DNA from 2 places in the Microbacterium sp. ZW T5_56 genome. Region 1 is predicted to be linked to the other one. Evidence: predicted binding sites of a transcription regulator. Region 1 holds the regulator's gene; the other holds the start of a gene.

What was found. The regulator HspR, encoded in region 1, represses chaperone genes until heat shock. The targets are predictions, from matches to a motif close to AAGTTGAGTCNNNNNGACTCAACTT.
Positions count from the first base shown of each region.
Region 2: ACI3KU_RS15400 (ATP-dependent Clp protease ATP-binding subunit) is a predicted target of HspR. The motif match lies at 4,980-5,004, and genes of this name have one in related genera.

Region 1 covers NZ_JBJDRI010000009.1:98,742-109,455, forward strand. The annotation lists gene ACI3KU_RS06395 (MFS transporter) at 1-1,370, shown strand, start outside; gene ACI3KU_RS06400 (hypothetical protein) at 2,595-3,158, shown strand; gene dnaK (molecular chaperone DnaK) at 3,355-5,223, shown strand; gene ACI3KU_RS06410 (nucleotide exchange factor GrpE) at 5,228-5,806, shown strand; gene ACI3KU_RS06415 (DnaJ C-terminal domain-containing protein) at 5,823-6,791, shown strand; gene ACI3KU_RS06420 (heat shock protein transcriptional repressor HspR) at 6,834-7,286, shown strand; gene ACI3KU_RS06425 (metallophosphoesterase family protein) at 7,268-8,035, opposite strand; gene ACI3KU_RS06430 (FAD-dependent oxidoreductase) at 8,123-9,517, shown strand; gene ACI3KU_RS06435 (Pr6Pr family membrane protein) at 9,582-10,226, opposite strand; gene ACI3KU_RS06440 (Gfo/Idh/MocA family protein) at 10,479-10,714, shown strand, end outside.
Region 2 covers NZ_JBJDRI010000035.1:24,294-35,007, forward strand. The annotation lists gene ACI3KU_RS15375 (M15 family metallopeptidase) at 1-883, shown strand, start outside; gene ACI3KU_RS15380 (acyl-CoA dehydrogenase family protein) at 1,060-2,220, shown strand; gene ACI3KU_RS15385 (M4 family metallopeptidase) at 2,377-3,474, shown strand; gene ACI3KU_RS15390 (protealysin inhibitor emfourin) at 3,455-3,805, shown strand; gene ACI3KU_RS15395 (hypothetical protein) at 3,928-4,737, opposite strand; gene ACI3KU_RS15400 (ATP-dependent Clp protease ATP-binding subunit) at 5,042-7,246, shown strand; gene ACI3KU_RS15405 (hypothetical protein) at 7,379-8,578, shown strand; gene ACI3KU_RS15410 (glucose-6-phosphate dehydrogenase) at 8,580-9,944, opposite strand; gene ACI3KU_RS15415 (glycoside hydrolase family 15 protein) at 10,002-10,714, shown strand, end outside.

The DNA.
Region 1 (10,714 bases):
CGACCACCGTCGATACCGACGCGTTGCCGGCGCTGGCGCTCGATCAGAACCTCGATCGCACCATCCCGCGCAAGCAGGTGTGGTCGTGGGCGATCTACGACTGGGCCACGCAGCCGTTCAACAGTGTGATCCTCACGTTCGTGTTCACCGCGCTGTACCTGGTGAGTGATACGTTCCTCGATCCGTCGATCGCGGCACTGCCGGATGGCGACAAGGTCAAGGACGCCGCGCTCGCGGGGCTCAGCAGTCAGCTCGGTCTCGGGACCACGGCTGCCGGGATTCTGCTGGCGCTCCTCGCGCCGGTCCTGGCGCAGCGTGCCGATGCGGCGGGGCGTCGCAAGCGCTGGCTGATCGTCTACACGACGCTGCTGATCGTCACGATGGCCGGCATGTTCTTCGTGGAAGGCTCACCGAACTTCTTCCTGCTCGGCGTGATGCTGGTCTCCGCGGGCACGCTGTTCAGCGAGCTCGCGAGCGTCAACTACAACGCGATGCTCACGCAGGTTTCCAATCCTCGAACCGTGGGGCGAGTGAGCGGTCTCGGATGGGGTCTCGGCTACGTCGGCGGCATCATCGCCCTCGTCATCGTGGTGCTGTGCAATAGCTTCGACTGGTTCGGTCTGCCCACCGATAACGGCCTGCCGTATCGGATCATCGCGGTCGGCTGCGCAGTGTGGGCGATCGTCTTCTCCATCCCGCTGCTGCTGAACGTGCCGGAGACCCCGCGGCGGAGCGTCGTGCGGCGCAACTTCTTCCTCAGCTACGTGGATCTCTGGCGCCACATCCGCTCGATCTTCCAGGACTCCCGCCCGACGTTCTGGTTCCTCGTCGCCAGCGCCGTCTATCGCGACGGCCTCAGCGGCGTGTTCACCTTCGGCGCCGTGATTGCTGCACGCGTGTTCGGATTCTCGGCGAACGAGGTGATCATCTTCGGAATCGCGGCGAATCTCATCGCCGGAATCGGGACGATCATCGCCGGTCGACTCGACGATCGCTTCGGCCCGCGCCCCGTGATCATCGGCGCGCTCACCGCCCTGTGCGTGGCGGGCCTCGCGGTGTTCCTGCTGCACGACGCCGGCCAGACGGTGTTCTGGATCTGCGGCATGGTGCTCTCCGCGCTCGTGGGTCCGGTGCAGTCGGCGTCGCGTTCGCTGCTCGCCCGCGTCACTCCCGCCGGTCGCGAGGGCGAGGTCTTCGGCCTCTACGCGACGACGGGTCGGGTCGCGAGCTTCCTGGCGTCGGGGCTCTGGACGATCCTCGTCGCGGCGATGGGCGCGATCTACTGGGGCATCCTCGGCATCATCATCGTGATCGCGGCCGGTCTCGTCTTGATGCTGTTCGTCCGTATCCCCGCCCTCGAGCGCCGCTGAGCCGCCCCGTAGCTTCTGTCTCGGAGCGTTGCGGCGCACCGGTGAGGTGACGGGAGATGACGAGCGTTGCTCAATGCCGTGTCGTGAACGGAGGAGATTTACTCCACCGGAGGACGGCGCGCCGGTAGCCGTCCTCGTTTCACGACATTGTCCTCGTTTCGCGACGGCGTTCTCGCTGGTGCTCCGCTGTGATCTCCGCTGACCTGTTGCGAGGTTCGGGCGTCTTCGCCGTGTGAGGTCTGGGCCGAGCTAGTCCGTGCTGGGCTGACGGGGTGGCGTCGGTGTCGCGAACGGAGGGGATGGGCGTCCCGCGGGTGAGGGTCCTCGTTTCGCGACATTGTCCTCGTTTGGCGACAGCGTTCTTGCTGGTGCTTTGAGGTCCTAGCCGTTCGCGTCCAGCTGGACGTCGGCGTCGGCGTCGGTGGTCGGGTCGGGTCGGGTCGGTGCGGGGCTGAAGGGTGGCGGCGGTGTCGCGAACGGAGGAGATTTACTCCAGCGGAGGGCGTCCCGCGGGTGATGGTCCTCGTTTCGCGACATTGTCCTCGTTTCGCGACAGCGTTCTTGCTGTGCTCTGAGGTCGTCGCTGTTCGCGTCCAGCTGGACGGCGTCGTCGTCGTCGGCGGTCGGGTCGGTGGGGGTCGGTGCGGGGCTGAAGGGTGGCGGCGGTGTCGTGAACGGAGGGGATTTACTCCAGCGGAGGGCGTCCCGCGGGTGATGGTCGTCGTTTCGCGACATGGTCCTCGTTTCGCGACATTGTCCTCGTTTGGTGACAGCGATCTTGCTGGTGCTCTGACGTCGTAGCCGCTCGCGCCCGACTGGACTCCGGTCGGGGCCAGTGCGGGGCTGGGCTCAGCTGAAGGGGCGACATGAGTGTCGCGAACGGAGGGGATTTACTCCAGCGGAGGGCACGCCACGGGTGATGGTCCTCGTTTCGCGACATGGTCCTCGTTTCGCGTGATGGTCCTCGTTTCGTGACATCGTCCTCGTTTCGCGACATTGCCCTCGTTTTGGTGACAGCGTCCTCGTTTCGCGACAGCGCCCTCCTTTGGTGACGGCGTTCCCGGCCACGGCATCGATACAGAGCAGCGACAGCGTCGATCTGTCGTGATCGGCTGACGCGCGTTCGGCACCCAACACTGAACGGGGGTCCGGACCTCCACACCCGAAGTCCGCCGCCCTCACCGAAACGCACCACATCCGCCACTGACCTGCGACGATGACGGGATGAGCAGCGAACGGGGACGGCAGAGCAAGCGGGCGATGCGGGAGGAGTTCCGATCGCGCAGGGATGATGACTGGGAGCTCCCACCCGGCACCGTGCCGTACTTCCGCGAACGCCTGTACGCCACGTTCACGGGCCTCGCGATCGTGCGGGTCGTGGAATCCGGGACGCACGCCGAACCGCGGCATGCCTTCCTCGCACTCCTGATGGGTGTGCTCGGCATCGTCGTGGCGGGCACGTTGTCGGAGTACATCGCGCACCTCATCGTCCATCGCACGGTCGCTCGGGGGAGCGAACTGCAGATCATGCTGCGCGCGGGTCTGGGCGCCCTGTGGACGGTGGGGCTTCCGATCGCGCTGATCGGTGCCGCGTGGCTCGGGTGGATGGATCTCCATCTCGCGCTGCGCATCTCGTCGTGGATCTACATCGTGACCCTCGCGGGCATCGGCTGGCTGGCCGTGCGGCGCTCGACCCTGCCGATGCTGGCGAAGATCATCGTGTCGGCTGGTCTCGTCGCCGCCGGATTCGGGGTCGTGGCGCTGCAGCAGCTGGCGAAATCCGTCTGATACTGAGCGTTCACCCAAAGTTGAGTCGGCGCGACTCAACTTCGACTTGACACGAATTCTCGTCGTGATCTAAGGTTGAGTCATCGGGGCTCAAGTCCCGATTCCGCGCAAGCGGACCACAGATTTCGGCTGCGGCCCGGCACGGGCGAGCCACCGCTGGAGGATCGGGAAGTCCCCCGGCACGAAAGGAAAACACATGGCACGTGCAGTAGGCATCGACCTCGGTACGACCAACTCGGTCGTCTCCGTTCTCGAGGGTGGCGAGCCCAAGGTCATCGCCAACGCTGAAGGATTCCGCACCACTCCCTCGGTGGTCGCTTTCACCAAGGACGGAGAGGTGCTCGTCGGTGAGACCGCCAAGCGCCAGGCCGTCACCAACGTAGACCGCACCATCGCATCCGTGAAGCGCCACATGGGCACTTCATGGAAGACGCAGTCGATCGACGGCAAGGAGTACACGCCGCAGGAGATCTCGGCGCGCATCCTCGGCAAGCTGAAGCACGACGCTGAGGAGTACCTCGGTGACAGCGTCACCGACGCCGTGATCACGGTCCCCGCGTACTTCAACGACGCTGAGCGTCAGGCCACGAAGGACGCCGGTGAGATCGCTGGCCTCAACGTGCTGCGCATCATCAACGAGCCCACCGCTGCTGCCCTGGCCTACGGCCTGGACAAGGGCAAGGAGGACGAGCTCATCCTGGTCTTCGACCTCGGTGGCGGAACTTTCGATGTCTCGCTGCTCGAAGTGGGCAAGGACGACGACTTCTCCACCATCCAGGTGCGCTCCACCGCCGGTGACAACCGCCTCGGTGGCGACGACTGGGACCAGCGCATCGTCGACTGGCTGATCACGCAGTTCAAGCAGTCCACCGGTGTGGACGTGGCGAACGACAAGATCGCCCTGCAGCGCCTCAAGGAGGCCGCCGAGCAGGCGAAGAAGGAGCTCTCCAGCTCCATGTCCACCACCATCTCCCTGCCCTACCTCTCCCTCACCGAGAACGGCCCGGCCAACCTGCAGGAGACGCTGACCCGCGCGAAGTTCGAGGACCTCACCAAGGACCTCCTCGAGCGCACCAAGAAGCCGTTCGCGGACGTCATCCGTGAAGCAGGCATCAAGGTCGGCGACATCGACCACGTGGTTCTCGTCGGTGGCTCCACCCGTATGCCCGCCGTCGCTGAGCTCGTCAAGGGCGAGATCGGCAAGGACGCCAACAAGGGTGTCAACCCGGACGAGGTCGTCGCCGTCGGTGCCGCCATCCAGGCCGGTGTGCTGAAGGGTGAGCGCAAGGACGTTCTGCTGATCGATGTCACCCCGCTGAGCCTCGGTATCGAGACCAAGGGCGGCATGATGACCAAGCTCATCGAGCGCAACACGGCCATCCCCACCAAGCGCAGTGAGACCTTCACCACGGCCGACGACAACCAGCCGTCCGTCGCGATCCAGGTGTTCCAGGGTGAGCGTGAGTTCACCCGCGACAACAAGCCGCTCGGCACCTTCGAGCTGCAGGGCATCGCCCCGGCCCCCCGTGGCATCCCGCAGATCGAGGTCACCTTCGACATCGACGCCAACGGCATCGTGCACGTGTCCGCCAAGGACAAGGGCACCGGCAAGGAGCAGTCGATGACCATCACGGGCGGCTCTTCGCTGCCCAAGGAGGACATCGACCGCATGGTGCGCGAGGCGGAGGAGCACGCCGCCGAAGACAAGAAGCGCCGCGAGGCCGCCGAGGTCCGCAACCAGGCTGAGACGCTCGCGTACTCCGTCGAGAAGCTCATCAAGGAGAACGACGAGAAGCTCCCCGCCGACGTCAAGGAGTCGGTCCAGGCCGACGTGGACGCGGTCAAGACCGCGCTCGCGGGCGAGGACGATGACGCCGTGAAGACGGCGTTCGACACCCTGAGCCAGAGCCAGGGCAAGCTGGGCGAAGCGCTCTACGCTTCTGCCCAGGCTGCCGGCGGCGAGGGCGACCCGACGGCGACCAACCCGGGCAACGGCGATGTGCCGAACCCCGAGGAGGACGTCATCGACGCCGAGGTCGTGGACGACGAGGACGAGAAGAAGTAAAGACATGACGGACGACAAGGACTTCGAGAACAACGAAGCCCCGTCCGGCGAGCAGGGGTCGGAGGCTCACGCCTCCGACCCCGCTTCGCAGGACGAGGAACTCACGATCGACGACATCCTGGGCGCCGCCCAGACCGACGACGCGGCTGCGGCCGACGTCATGGACATCGAATCGATCCACCTCAACGACCTCAAGCGCATCACCGCGGAGTACGCCAACTATCGGCGTCGCACCGAGGAGCAGCGCCAGATCGAGAAGCAGCGCACCACGGGTGACGTGGTCAAGAGCCTGCTTCCGGTGCTGGATGACATCGCGCGTGCCGAGAAGCACGGTGACCTCGCCGAGGGCAGCGCCTTCGCCGTGATCGCTGAGAAGATCCGCACGATCGTGTCGCGTCAGGGTGTGGAGTCGTACGGTGCCGTGGGCGACGTCTTCGACCCGCAGCAGCACGAGGCCATCTTCCAGCAGCCCGTTCCGGGCGCCACCGAGTCAACCATCCTCGATGTGGTCGAGGTGGGCTACCGCCTCGGCGACGTGGAACTGCGTCCCGCGAAGGTGGTCGTCTCGGTCCCGGCCGAGTAGGCCGAAAAGGGGACATATGGCAAGCAACGACTGGTTCGAGAAGGACTTCTACAAGACGCTCGGTGTGTCCAAGGACGTGTCCGAAGCCGACCTGAAGAAGACCTACCGGAAGCTGGCGCGCAAGTACCACCCGGACTCGAACCCGGGGGACGCTGCGGCGGAAGCGAAGTTCAAGGAGATCAGCGAGGCGTACACCGTGCTGAGTGACAAGGCTCAGCGCGAGGAGTACGACCAGATCCGGGCGATGGGCTCGGGTGCGCGGTTCCAGGCCCCCGGTGGTGGCACCGCCACCGGGGGTGGCTTCGAGGACGTGTTCTCGATGTTCAACCGCGGTGGGCGCGGCCAGCAGCAGGCCGACTTCGACGACATCTTCTCGATGTTCAATCGCGGCGGCAGTGCTGGTTTCGGCGGCCAGGCCGGCTTCCGGCCGGGTCCGCAGAAGGGCCCAGACGTCACGGCCCGCACCACGCTCGACTTCGCCACTGCAGTTAAGGGCGACACCATCACTCTCCAGGGAGAGGACGGCAAGCCGTTCAAGGTGAAGGTCCCGGCGGGTGTGCAGGACGGACAGAAGATCCGCCTGCGTGGTCGCGGTCGCGCCTCCTCGTCGGGTGGCGAGAACGGTGACATCGTGGTGTCCGTCTCGGTGCGCAAGCACCCGGTGTTCACTCGCGACGGACTCAACCTGCGGGTGACCGTTCCGGTCACCTTCACGGAGGCCGCTCTCGGTGCCACCATCGAGGTACCCACACTGGGCGGCGATCCGGTGAAGCTGAAGGTGGCCGCCGGCACCCCCTCGGGCCGCGTGCTGCGGGTCAAGGGGCGCGGCGTGGAATCCTCGAAGGGCACCGGCGACCTGCTCGCCGAGGTCCAGATCGTGGTCCCGTCACATCTCGACGCCGCCGCCAAGGAGGCGCTCGAGAAGTTCGCCGAGGCGGAGCCCAAGGAGAACCCGCGAGCGGATCTGCTCGCAAAAGCGCGCTGAATCGCGCGATGACCAACACACGACGCCGGGAACGGGGGTGACATGAACCAGGACCAGATGGACGAGGATGCGCCGATCTTCGCGATCGCCGCTGCTGCGGAGCTGGCCGGCATGCACCCCCAGACCCTGCGCCAGTACGACCGCATGGGACTGGTCATCCCCGGACGCACGCGCGGTGGTTCACGTCGCTATTCGGTGAACAACATCCGTCAGCTCCGTGAGGTGGCGCAGATGTCGGCCGACGGCATGAGTCTGCCGGCCATCGCCCGCATCCTGGATCTCGAACAGTCGGTGCGGACACTGCGTCGGCAGGTGTCTCAGCTTCAAGCCCAGGCTCAGGCCGATGCCGAGAGCCGGCCCGGCGCGCGTGTGTTCGCCGCAGGGACGACCGGATCGGTCATCACGCTGCGCGCCGGTCGTCGCGTTCGGCGTGCGACGGAGGTCATGATCTGGCGTCCGCCGCACCTGCGGGAGAGTCACCTCGACGAGGACTGACCGTCCTGGCTGAGTCCGCGGGGTGAGAGCGTGTGGAACACGGTGCGAATGGCCGCGCCATCCACGGTGTGAAGTGCGAATCCCGGCAGCGCGTCGGAATCGGCGATCGGATTCACCCGACTGCCCAGCCGCATCGTCGACACGATCCCCGGTGCTCCCAACACCGGAACCCCGGCGAATGTCGTCGTGAACGCGGCATGAATGTGGCCGGTGAAGATCGCGATGATGGCGGGGCTCTCTCGCACCACCGCCGCCAGATCGTCCGGGTTGGCGAGCCCGTACTGTGCGTCCACGATGTGGTGTCCGATGGCCACGGGCGGGTGATGCATCATCAGGACGACGGGGCCCGAGGCCGACGCGATGGCGTCGCGCGCGAAGCTCAGCGTCTCCGGGGCGAGCAGCCCGTCATCTCTGCCGTCGACATGCGAGTCGAGAGCGATGACGGTGAGGCCGCCGATCGTGAGCAGGTCACTCATGCTCCCGGAAGCGCCGATCCTCCGCAGTGCCGCGCTGAGCGGCTCGGTCAGATCGTGGTTGCCGGCGCACACGAGCAGGGGGACGTCGTTCGGAAGTTCCGCGAAAACGCTCTCGTACTCCTCGGCGAGGCCGCGATCGGCCAGGTCTCCGCTCACGAGGATCGCATCCACGCGCGGCAACGCTGCGACCTCCCGCAGCACCGCCGCGAATCGACGACGGCGTTCCTCCGACAGATCCAGATGCGGGTCGCTGAGGTGCGCGATCGTCAGCATGTGGCCCCCTTCGTCGCGTTCGGGCCCAATCTATCGAACGGGTAGCCGTTTCCCGCGACCCGCCGAGACGGGTATCGTTGCGACACGATGAGGATCACGCGGCGCACTCTGCTGGTCGGCGCCGGAGCCGGTGTCCTGGGGGTGCTTCTGGCCTCCTGCACCCCGGAGCCGGCGCCCTCACCCACGCCCGATCCGACCTCGACGCCCCCCGCTCCGGAGCCCACCGCACCCACCGGGCTCGAGCCTTCGGCCTTCATTCGCAGCTCGTGGTCGGAGGATCCGTTCTCGCTCGGCGCGGCCAGTTTCACGCCCGCGGGCGTGCAGCAGAGCGTGCGTGCTGCGCTTGCCGTCCCGGTGCTCGATCGCCTCTTCTTCGCCGGTGAGGCTACCGATGAGGAAGCCCCGGGAACGATGTCGGCGGCGGTGCGATCCGGTGTCGCGGCCGCGGAAAAGCTGTTGGATGCATCGACCACCGGCGACCGCGTGGCCATCGTCGGTGCGGGGCTCGCTGGTGCCGCTGCGGCGGCTCGCCTGGCCGTCAGCGGTCTGGAACTGACCGTCTTCGAGGCGCGCGACCGGGTGGGTGGACGCGTCCAGTCGCACGTGGACGACGACGAATGGCCGATTCCCGTCCAGCTCGGCGGATGGCTCGTCGATGACGCCCTCGACGACGTCATCGAGCGGCCGGAGCCGCTGAACCTTCGAACGGAGACGCTGTCCGGAGCGCTCTGGCGCTCCGTGGAGGGCGATGACCTCGAGGCGGTGTCCGCGAAGTCGCTGACCGATGCGATCACCGCAGCGCAGTCCCGCGTCACCGACGAATCGCTCACCGTGGCCCTGACCGAAGCAGGTGCCGATCCCGCGGACGACGCACTGGCGGCGCTGCTGGCGTATCTGTCGACGCTCTCTGGCGCGGACGCCGATCAGGCCTCGTCCTGGTTCCCACCCGTGGTGCCACCCATCGAACGCACCGCCGTGCTGGGCGACCTCGGGAAGGTGTTCGAGGACCTGCTCGGCGGCACGAAGGTGAGCCTGTCATCGCCCGTGAGCCGGGTGGCTTACGACGACAAGGGCGTGAGCCTCGGTGTGGCCACGGGCGAGTCCCTGTCGTTCGACCGTGTGCTGGTGACGGTTCCCCTCGGCGTGCTGAAGACCGACGGCATCGAGTTCTCGCCGGCTCTGCCGTTCGCCCATCGCGGTGCCATCGCCGATCTCGGGATGGGTCTCATCGAGACCGTCTGGCTGCGCTTCGACGAGCCGGTTATCGAGACGGACGCCTCGCTGTGGCACACGGTCGGCGGCGACGCCACGATCCGCACGTGGCTCAACCTCGCACCCACAACGGGCGAGAACATCCTGGTGGGGCTCATCGGCGGTACTGCGGCGGGGGAGTTCGCGAAGCTCGGCGACGATGACGCGCGGGCCGCGGCCCTTGCCTCGCTCGCGCCGTTCCTCGGGACGACGGAGTCGCCGACACCCTGAGGGCGCAGGATCACAGCCCCCGTCGCCAGCGGACGCAGGCAGTGCCGGGCGCGAGCCCGACCGCTCAGATCGCGGCGCGCGGGTGCCCGGGGCGATGCATCCGGCTGGCGAGGACGATGAGGGTCGCGATCAGCGCGAACATCGCGAGTGCGGCCGCGCAGGTGATCAGGAATTCCGCCGGCCCGGAGACCTGACGGGGGTCGAGGAAGTAGTACGGATACCAGCCGACGAACGGACCGCGCCACAGCGTCACGCCGCCCCACGCCAGGGGGAAGGCGAGCGAGGTCGGCACGATCCACCAGCTCACTCCGCGATGGCCGGGGGTGAGAATCCAGGCCAGTGCCGTGCATGTCGGCAGGAAGAAGTGCAGCACCTGATCCGACCAGGGCACATCGACGCGGATGCCGCGGATCCCGGCCTGCCAGACGATGAGCGCGAACGCGATCCCGGCGGTGATCGTCCAGGTGAGCACCAGAGCCAGGGCCACGCTGAACCAGCGTGGATCCGTCGGGCGACTCAGCGCCAGCACAGCACCGATGATGAGCACCACCACCAGCGTGCAGTTGGACTGCACGGTGAGATAGGCGAAGAAGTTGTCGCCGGCGGTGGTGTGCGAACTCAGCCCCCAGAACAGCCGATGCACCAGCGCGGTGAGGCAGACGCCCGCGGCGGTCAGACGCAGCACGCCGAAGATCGTTCGTGCCCTCACTGTCCGCCGCTGCTCCTTCCCCGCGCTGAACGCGCCATCCGGCGAGTTTACGTAACTCCGCGGCGGTCCGCGGGCCCCGCGCGGGCGTCGTCGGGGGGTCGGTGTCGTGAACGGATGAGCATGGGGCCAATCAATGACACATATCCCGAATCCCTCATCGTTTAGGCGCATCATCATTGACTCGCAGCATGAGCGCAATCGTGAATGTGGTAACGTTGCCACAGCACGAGCAAGTCACGAAGGAGTGCACGCATGCCCGAACAGGCGCTCGGAATCGGCATCGCTGGTTTCTGGCACGTCCATGCCGACGACTACGCCCGACAGGCGTCGGAGCATCCGGAAACCCGTGTGGCGGCGGTGTGGGATGACGACCCAGACCGCGCTCGCGAGGCGGGTGAACGCCTCGGTGTCCCGGTAGCGGCCAGCCTCGATCAGCTGCTCGCGCGGTTCGACGTGGATGCCATCACCGTCACGTGCGAGACCAGTAC
Region 2 (10,714 bases), on a different contig from region 1:
GGGCATCGGGGTCACCGGCCAGGCCGCTCTGTCACAGCCGACCGCCCAGGCGTTCGACGACTCGGGCTCCACGAGCGGCGATGCGCCCATCGGCGCGGATCTCACCTCGGGTGTCCTGCCGCGACCGCAGGGCGTTGCGTCGCTTCCAGTCCCGGAGTTCGCCGCCGCCAACCCGGTGTCGTCCGCAGGCGTATGCGATCGCCCGGGCGTCGCGGACGCGCTTGCGTCCGGAGCTGACGAAGCGGCCGTTGTCGCGGCGGGTGGCGGCAACGCCGTTCGTGAGGCCATCGCCGCGGGTGCCGCGTCATGTTTCTCTCTCGGTGACCCTGCCCGCTCATGGGTTGTCGTAGACAAACTCCGTGCGATCGAGCCCCTCGAATGGGAGCCGAGCGACCTCGTGTCCATTTCCGGGGGGCAGCTGATGCGCCAGACATCCGCGGACGCGTTCGCCGCAATGGTGAGCGACGCCTCGGCGGCGGGCATGTCGGACATCGTCGCGAACAGCGGATATCGGTCGTACTCCTATCAGGTGGGCAATCATGGTCGCCAGCTGGCGGCCGAGGGAGAGTCGGCCGAGCGCACCAGCGCGCGCGCCGGATTCAGCGAGCACCAACTCGGCACCACCGTCGATGTGCAGCTTCCCGGCGGCTCCATCGAGTCGTTCGGCGGCACGCAGACCTCGGCTTGGGTGAGCGAGAACGCGTGGCGCTACGGGTTCATTGTCCGGTACGAAGAAGGCGCGTACGACATCGTCGGCTACGAGGCCGAGCCGTGGCACCTGCGATACATCGGCCCGCAGCTGGCCGCGGCGTATCACGACGGCGGTTTTCATACGCTGGAGGAGTTCTTCGGGCTCCCGGCAGCGCCCGACTACGCGTCCTGAGCATCGGGCGGCGGCGCCGATAGGGCGGTGTGGAGACTTTCCACAATCGTGAAACCCAGTTCCCTGAAAACTGGAACGGAATCCCACCAAACCCTGTTTTCGGCGCGGAAACTCGCCTAGACTCGCGAATCGGGTGATCGCTGTCGATCGCACCGAGAAGTCAGAAAGGGAGCCCGATGGACCGCAACATCTACGACGAGGATCACGAGTCGTTCCGCGACGTCGTCAAGGAGTTCATCAAGCGCTACGGAACCAACGAGGCGCGTGAGCGCTGGGACGCCGACGGTCAGGTGGACCGTGCGACCATGCGTGCCGCCGGTGAAGCGGGAATCATCGGACTCTCTGTGCCGGACGATTTCGGCGGTGCCGGGATGCTGTTCGACTACCGCTTCCGCGCCATCGTGAACGAGGAGACGATCAAGGCTGGCCTCGGGTCGCTGGCGGGTGCCTTCGGTATTCAGGACGACCTGGCGGTTCCGTACCTCGCGCACTTCGGCACCCCCGAGCAGCAGCAGAAGTGGCTGCCGGGCATGGCGACCGGTGAGATCATCGGTGCCCTGGCTATGACGGAGCCAGGCGCTGGATCCGACCTTCGCGGTATCAAGACCACGGCGAAGAAGGTCGATGGCGGCTACGTCGTCAACGGCGCAAAGACCTTCATCTCCTCGGGGGCGACGGCAGATGTGGTCGTGACCTTCGTGAAGACGGGGGAGGGCAATCGCCCCGACGCCTTCAGCCTGATTCTCATCGAGAACGGCATGGAGGGCTTCGAACACGGCAAGAAGCTGCACAAGATGGGTTTCCAGGGGCACGACACCGCGGAGCTCAGCTTCACTGATGTATTCGTCCCGGACGCAAACCTCATCGGTGGCGTCGAAGGGCACGGCTTCGTGCAGTTGATGCGCAACCTCCCGCTGGAGCGTCTTTCGATCGGCGTCGCTGCGGCTGCGGCCGCCGAGGCCGGTCTGCTGTGGACGCTGGACTACACGAAGAGCCGTGAGGCGTTTGGCCAGCCGGTCATCGCTTTCCAGAACACCTACTTCCGCCTTGCCGACATGGCTACGACCGTCGACGCCCTCTGGGCCTATGTCGATCGCGCGATCCTGCTGTACGGGGACCAGAAGCTCACGCCGGAGGAAGCTGCGAAGGTCAAGTTCTACGCCACCGAGCGCGAGTGGGAGGTCCTCGACCAGGGCGTCCAGCTGCACGGCGGCTACGGATACATCATGGAGTACCCGATCGCGCGCGCGTTCGTGGACGCCCGCGTCCACCGCATCTATGGCGGCACCAACGAGATCATGCGCGAGATCGTCGGACGCCAGCTGATCAAGGGCTGACCTGGTTCACTGAGGCGCGGGTCGGGTTCCACTGGAGCCGACCCGCGTTTCGTGTTCGCGCCGCCCGTCGAAGGTCTTTCTCGCCTGTGCACAACCCTCCTGCTGCTGTCGGAGGCCCGGCGTAAGGTCAGGTCACCACTGCGAGCGGAGGACGACATGATGAACGCAACCGAAGACGAACGAAAGAAGACCGCCGGTCGCCACCAGGGGATCGTGCCCTCCTATCTGCTCGACCGACTCGCGCGATCCAACCGATATCCGCAGGCGGCTCACGCAGCGCGCCAAACGCTTATCGGCCGACCGCCCGCGGAGCGACGCGCACAGCTGGAACTGTCGATCGACGAGAACGGCTCCCTGGTGGCGTCTGTCGAAGCAGCACCGGATCGCACGATTCGAGATGCGCAGGGCTCCGAAACGCTGCCCGGCGTTCTCGTACGCGCCGAGGGTGAGGCGCCGGTTGCCGATGCCGCGGTCAATCAGGCCTACGACGGCCTCGGAAGCACCTTCCAGATGCTCCTCGATGCCTTCGAGCGCAACTCGATCGACGGACTCGGCTCTCGCCTCGATGCCACGGTGCACTACGGGTCCGACTACGACAACGCGTTCTGGGACGGTGAGCGCATGGTGTTCGGCGATGGCGACGGGCAGGTGTTCCGAGGGTTCACTGCTTCCCTCAGCGTCATCGGTCACGAGCTGGGCCACGGGGTGATCCAGCACTCGGGTGAACTGGAGTACCAGGGTGAGTCGGGTGCACTCAACGAGTCGATCGCTGATGTCTTTGGGGTGCTGACAGAGCAGCACTCGCTCGATCAGTCCGCCGATGAAGCTACCTGGCTGATCGGCGCCGGGATCTTCACGCCTTCGGTCGATGGTGTTGCGCTGCGGTCGATGCTGCACCCGGGGACCGCCTATGAAGATCCGGACCTGGGCACCGACCCACAGCCAGCTGACATGAGTGGGTATGTGCGCACCTCGGAGGACAATGGCGGAGTGCACATCAATTCCGGCATACCGAATCGAGCCTTTGCGTTGTTTGCGCTTGAGCTCGGTGGCAAGGCCTGGGAGAGGGCAGGGGGCGTCTGGTATCGCGCACTCTCGAGTGGGCTGCGGACCAACGCCACCTTCGTAGAATTTGCCGAGGCCACGATTTCGGAGGCGAGCAAGGTCGACCGAGCCACGCTGCGGGCGCTTCGCGCCGCATGGACGACGGTGGGTGTGATTGCGAGGTCGAACAATGAGCAGAAGTCAGGGTGACGATGAGACGGCGGACGGTGGCGAAGGGCACAACGCGGACATCGTGATCACCGTGGTCCGCAGCGGGGGAATTACCGGTGTCCCTCGCACGTGGACTGTGGTGCCGCCGGCGGAGGATGAGAGCCAGTGGGTGGTACTGATCCAGCGTTGCCCGTGGGACGGCGACACCAGCACTCAGCCGGGCGCGGACCGCTTCTTGTGGCGAATTCGGGTCCAGCTTCCTCACGACCAGCACGAGCAGGTCATCGCTGACGCGCACCTCTCAGGACCATGGCGCGAACTCGTCGAGGCTGTTCGTGCAGCTGATTCTCCACCGCGGTCGACGACCTGATTCTGGATCTTCGTCAGATGGGCGCGTCCGCTCGTGAAACCGCGGGCAGCGGCAGATCAGAACGTCGTCAGCGGCAGATCAGAACGTCGTCAGCGGCAGATCAGAACGTCGTCAGCGGCAGATCAGAACGTCGTCAGCGTCAGATTGAGGACGAACTGGATCAGGGTAACGACGGATCCGGCCGCGGCAAGTGCGCCTGCGCCGATCGCGATGCCTGAGCGCACCTGGTGCTGACCAGTCTTGGCAGCACTGATGCCCAGGATGAGGGCGATCACTCCCAGTGCCGCCATCACCAGCACGCTGAGCCAGTTGATCGCCGTGGTCACTGCGCCGTAGGCCTCGTAGCTCCCATTCTGGATGAGGACGCGCAACAAGATGGTCTGGAGGATGTACAGCGCCAGGCCCAGCACGACGGTACTGCCACCCAGGATGATTCCGAGCGTTGCCCGCTTCTTCACGGGATCAGCTGCCGCGGGCGCGGACCCCGCCGGTGCCGTGGAGGCATACTGCTGTGGCGCAGAGGGGGACTGTAGTGGTGCCGAGGGGTGTGGCTGAGGCGCGCCGTACTGCTGCGGTGCTGCGTACTGCTGCGGTGCTGCGTACTGCTGCGGTGCAGCGTACTGCTCGGGTGCTGCGTACTGCTGCGGTGCTGCGTACTGCTGCGGTGCTGCGTACTGCTGCCGTGCTGCGTACTGCTCGGGTGAAGGGTACTGCTGCGGTGCTGCGTACGCCTGGGCCGACGGCGCCTGCTGCGGTGCTGCGTACGTCTGGGCCGACGGCACCTGCTGCACAGGCCACTGATGCGGGGCCGGTGCCTGCTGGTTCACGCCGTGCGAGGCGGGGAACTGCGGGGTGTTCGGCGGGGTGGGCTGTCCGGAAGCTGCGGCACCGGTCTGGGAAGCCTGCGTGTCGGGCTCTGATGGTGTGGACATGATGCCTCCTCCGTGGCTGACGCAATCGACCCTATCTCGCCCCTCGCTCCTGGTACACCGGCACGGATGAACGAGATGAGGGGGATGAGCACCCGTGGCGCGCACCCTCTCCTCTCGCGATGTTGCGGCTTTGTCGCTGAGCACGGAGGCGCCGCGGTGCGAGCAGAACTGCGCCGGCCGCGACCACGATTGAGCAGCCGAGTGTGCCGTAGGGCTCTGGCGAGACGGTTCAGTCAATGCTAAAGTTGAGCCATAGCGACTCAACTTTAGAAGATCGAGTCCCGCACAGGCTTCAAGGAGACAGATGAACGCAACACAGAACCCCGGTCAGGAGGACCAGCAGAGCGCCCTCGAGCAGTTCGGCATCGACCTGACCGAACGAGCTCGTCAGGGCAAGCTCGACCCGGTCATCGGGCGCGACTCGGAGATTCGCCGCATCAGCCAGGTGCTGACTCGACGCACCAAGAACAATCCCGTCCTCATCGGAGAGCCCGGCGTCGGCAAGACCGCGGTGGTGGAAGGTCTCGCCCAGCGCATCGTCGCCGGTGACGTGGCCGAGAGCCTGAAGGGGAAGCGCCTCATCTCCCTGGACATGTCGGCTCTGGTCGCCGGTGCGATGTATCGCGGTCAGTTCGAGGAGCGCCTGAAGAACGTCCTGAAGGAGATCACGGAATCTGACGGGGAGATCATCACCTTCATCGACGAGCTGCACGTGCTCATGGGCGCGGGTGGCGGGGAGGGATCTGTCGCGGCGAGCAACATGCTGAAGCCAATGCTCGCTCGTGGAGAATTGCGCCTCATCGGTGCTACCACCCTCAACGAGTATCGCGAGTTCATCGAGAAGGATGCCGCTCTGGAGCGTCGTTTCCAGCAGGTGTACGTGGGCGAGCCCACGGTCGAGGACACGATCGCCATCCTCCGCGGGCTGAAGGAGCGCTACGAGGCGCACCACAAGGTCGCCATCGCCGATAATGCACTGATCGCCGCCGCCTCTCTCTCGCACCGGTACATTCCGTCGCGGCAGCTGCCCGACAAGGCGATCGACCTGATCGATGAAGCTGCATCGCGGCTGCGCATGGAGATCGACTCCGCTCCGCTGGAGATCGACGAACTGCGCCGACACGTGGACCGGTTGAAGCTCGAGGAACTCGCCCTCAAGAAGGAGAAAGATGACGCCTCGCGCGCTCGGCTGAAGAAGCTGCGCGAAGATCTCGAGCAGCAGGAGTCCCGCCTGCGCGATCTGCAGCAGCGCTGGGATGAGGAACGTGCATCCCTCAACCGCGTGGGCGATCTGAAGACCCGTCTTGATGCGGCACGCTCGGAAGCTGAGCGTGCCCAGCGCGAGGGAAACCTCGAGCGTGCATCGCGCCTGCTCTACGCCGACATCCCCGCGCTCGAACGGGAGCTGGGCGAGGCCGAGAAAGCGGAGAACAACGAGGACCGCATGGTCAACGACCAGGTGACCGACGAGAACATCGCCGATGTCATCTCCGCGTGGACCGGGATCCCCGTCGGACGTCTCATGCAGGGCGAGGGCGAGAAGCTGGTCCGTCTGGAGACCGAGCTCGGCAAGCGCATCATCGGTCAGAAAGAAGCCGTCGCGGCAGTGTCCGACGCGGTGCGCCGCTCGCGCGCAGGAATCAGCGACCCCAATCGACCCACGGGCTCCTTCCTCTTCCTGGGGCCCACCGGCGTCGGCAAGACCGAACTCGCGAAGGCTCTGGCTGAGTTCCTCTTCGACGACGAGCAGGCGATGGTCCGCATCGACATGTCGGAGTACGGCGAGAAGCACTCCGTCTCACGCCTGGTCGGCGCCCCTCCCGGGTACGTCGGCTACGAGCAGGGCGGCCAGTTGACCGAGGCGGTGCGGCGCCGTCCTTACTCGGTGGTGCTGCTCGACGAGGTGGAGAAGGCCCACCCCGAGGTGTTCGATGTCCTGCTTCAGGTGATGGACGACGGTCGGCTCACCGACGGGCAGGGTCGCACGGTCGACTTCCGCAACGTCATCCTCATCCTGACCTCCAACCTCGGCTCGCAGATCCTGATCGATCCGACCCTGTCCGCCGAGGTCAAGCACGAGGGCGTGATGGAGGCGCTGCGTCACGCGTTCCGCCCGGAGTTCCTGAATCGTCTCGATGATGTCGTGATGTTCCACGCCCTCACCGAAGACGACCTCGCCCAGATCGTGGAGCTCGCGGTGGACGCGCTGCAGAAGCGGCTCGCCGATCGTCGACTCACCCTCGCCGTCACACCGGACGCACGCGCCTGGCTGGCCGAACGCGGCTACGACCCGCTGTTCGGAGCACGTCCGCTGCGTCGCCTGATGCAGAAGGAGATCCAGGACCGTCTGGCGAAGGGCATCCTCTCCGGAAACGTGCGCGACGGATCGATGGTCACGGTCGATGTCGCCGCTGACGGGCAGGGGCTCGCACTCACCAGCGCGGCCGCTCCGACGGTTCCACCGCTGAGCGATGATGACGACGTGGTCGACGCGGAGCTTATTGAGTGACACACTGCTGAGCAGAGCGAAGGCCCGCCCGGGCGCATCCGGGTGGGTCTTCGCCGCGCTTGACACGGATTCCGCGCGGGCGCGGTGACGGGCATCATAGGAGAAGAAGATTCCGCGTGACGAGGAGTGAGCATGGGCGACGAGTCGACGCGGGAACCGCAGCCGGACCCTGCAGGGGATCAGAACCCCCCTGGGCCGCCGCGTCCGAATGGCTGGCGGGCCGAGCCAGCGCACGAATGGGAACAGCGACCCAACCAGGCCTGGCAGACCGGAGCGCCCGAATCCTGGAGCGCGCGGCCGAACGACACCTGGCAGACCGGAGCCCCCCAGAGCTGGGACACCCGACCGAACCCGCTGTGGCAGGGCGGTGATCCTGCGGAAACTGCACCCACGACGCCGCTTCCGGGTGCGTATGCGACGCAGCCGACGGCACCGACCGAGCCGCTGACGGGTGCGTATGCGCCGCAGCCGCCGACGGCCGCGCCGCCGGAGTACGGGGCACCGCCCCAGTACGCGCCTGCACCCCAGTACGCGCCCCCGCCGTACGGAGCGCCGCCGGTCCCGCACTCCGCACCGCAGTACGTCCCGCACTCCGCACCGCAGTACGGCACCGGCGCGCCCGCGGGCCAGGCGCCTCCGCCCGGCTACGGAGCGCCGAGCTCCCCCGTCACCCCCGGCGCGCCCGCTCCGAAGCGGAGTCGAACCGGGCTCTGGATCGGGATCGGTGTCGTCATCGTGGCTGCGGTGGTCGTGCTGATCGTCATCTTCTCGATCTGGCTCGGAAATCAGGCGCAGTCGCTGTTCGGTGGAACCGCGCAACCGGTCACAGAGTCTTCGGAGTCTGCGGCACCTCGACCGACACCTTCGACACCCCAGCCCACGCACGATCCCTCGACAGCACCCACAGCCCCCGCGCCCGTCGAGCAGCCGACGGGCGAACGCGTGCCCCTCGACGTCGCCTCCGGGCTTCCCGAAGGAGCCGACTTCGCCGTGGCGCCCGCAAGCACGTGGGACGACTACGGGACGACCTTCCTCGGTGGCGACAACGGCGAGTTCTGGGCGACTTCGCTCACCGGAATGTATAGCGAGATCAGTGGCAAGGATTCGCAGGCGGCTGCGGAAGATCTTCTCCAGCTGCTGTCCACTGGCTCGGTCGAGGGCATCGCGAGCGTCTGGGTCACCGGAGCGGACGGGCGCAGCTACGAGTTCCTGGCCGCGGAATCCGAGGGCATGGGCGTGATGGTGCGTGTGGAGCCCGACTCCGGGCGTCAGTTCGCGCTGATGTTCACCGGCACCCCTGCGGATGTCGTGGCGAACCTCGTGCTGAAGTAGGTCAGTGCGCCGGCCAGGTCACGGTGTCCGCGACCCCGGCCGGGTACTCCTGCAGCGGCACGATGCCGTCTTTCCACGCCTTCTGGATCGGTTCGATGATCCGCCAGCACTGCACCGCGGCATCCCCGCGCACAGACAGGGCGGGATCCCCCTGCAGCAGTTCGGAGAGCACTTCGGCGTACGCTTTGGCGTTTCCGCCCGCGAGATCGGCGTCCAGCTCGGCGCGGTGCAGCGCGAACGGATCCTCGCCGCCGTTGACGTTGATCTCGAGTGACATCTGATCCGGGTTGAGGTTGAAGCGCAGCACGGCTCCCTCCGCCTTCCCAGTGAAGCCGTCGGGCACATGGCGCACGGGCTTGAAGTGCACCACCACTTCGCGTCGGGGGTGCGACATCGCCTTGCCGGAGCGCAGTGTGAAGGGAACGCCCTCCCAGCGGGCATTGTCGACGCCGAACGTGGCCTGCGCGAGGGTTTCCGTCTCGTTCGCCGGATCGACGCCGTTCTCGTCCACGTAGCTCGGCAGCTCACGTCCATCGATCGACCCCGCCGTATAGCGGGCGCGATGCGTGAACGAGGAGGGATCGTCACGCCAGACCCGGGTGGCTCGCAACGTGGCACCGGTCGCGTCGCGAAGATCGCGTTCGTTGAGCGTCGCCGGCGGCTCCATCGCCACGAACGCGAGCACCTGCAGCAGGTGGCTCTGGATCATGTCCACCAGCGCACCCGCGTGATCGTAGTAGCCGGCCCGGCTCTCCAGACCCAGCTGCTCGTCATACGAGATCGTGACGTGGGAGATGTGCTCGGCGTTCCACAACGGCTCGAACACGCGATTGGTGAAGCGCACGCCGAGCAGGTTGAGGAGCGTGGAGCGACCGAGGAAGTGATCGACGCGGAAGATCTGGTTCTCCGAAACGAGCGTCGCGACCAGCTCGTTCAGCGCCTCCGCGCTCGCGGAGTTCGTGCCGAACGGCTTCTCCAGCGCCAACATGATGCCCGGAGGCAGCTCGACCGAGCGCAGCGCCTCGCACGAGGCGGCGGCCACGGCCGGCGGCACGGCGAAGTACAACGCGATCGATCCGGACAGCTCACCCAGCAGGCTCGACATGTCTGCAGCAGCGGTGATGTCCGCCTGCCGGTACTCGATCGAGGTCAGCGAACGCAGACAGCCGGCGCCCGCGTTCTCCTCGAAGGTGCGACGCACCAGCGTCACCCACGTCGATTCGTCCCAGTCCTCGCGTCCGACGCCCACGAGGCGGATGCGCAGGTCCTGCTGGCGCTCCAGGAGCTGTGCGAGAGCGGGAAGAAGCAGACGCGACGTGAGATCCCCCGTCGCCCCCAGAATCACGAGCGTGCTTTCGTTGGTCACATCCACACCCTATGACTCGGATGGTGCTTCCAGGCAGGGGGGAGCACAATCGGGGGCATGTCGGCAGCAATCGAGGACTACGCCCTCATCAGCGACGCACGCACCGGGGCCCTGGTCTCGCGGGACGGCAGCATCGACTGGTTCTGTCCACCCCGCTTCGACGCGCCGAGCGTGTTCGGTGCGTTGCTGGGCGATGAGGAACACGGCCACTGGCGGCTCGGTCCGGCCGGTGGCGGCGAGGTGCAGCGACGGTACGAGTCCGAGGACTTCACGCTGGTCACGCGCTGGACCACCCGGAGCGGGGTCGTCGAGATCACCGATCTGATGCCGATCGATGGACCCCACACCCACATCATTCGTCGGGTGCGCGGTATCACCGGATCTGTCGAGCTCGAGACCGTCGTCCGGTTCCGATTCGACTATGCCGCCGCTCTCCCGTGGGTGCGGCAACACCGGGATGCCGGTCCGCCCGCCATCGCCGCGATCGCCGGTCCCGACGCGATGCTCATGCGCGGGGTGACCCTCACCGCGCGCGACAACAGCCACGTGGGCGCCTTCACCGTCGCGGAGGGCGAGGTGCGGGACCTGGTGCTGACCTGGTATCCGTCGTTCGAACCGCACCCGGAGATGCCCGAGGTGGATGCCCTGCTGCGACGCACCCGCACCTGGTGGCAGCGATGGTCCACCGACCTGCACCGCGACGGGCCCTATCGCGATGAGGTGAAGCGCTCCCTGCTGGTGCTGCGCGCCCTCACTCATCGCGACACCGG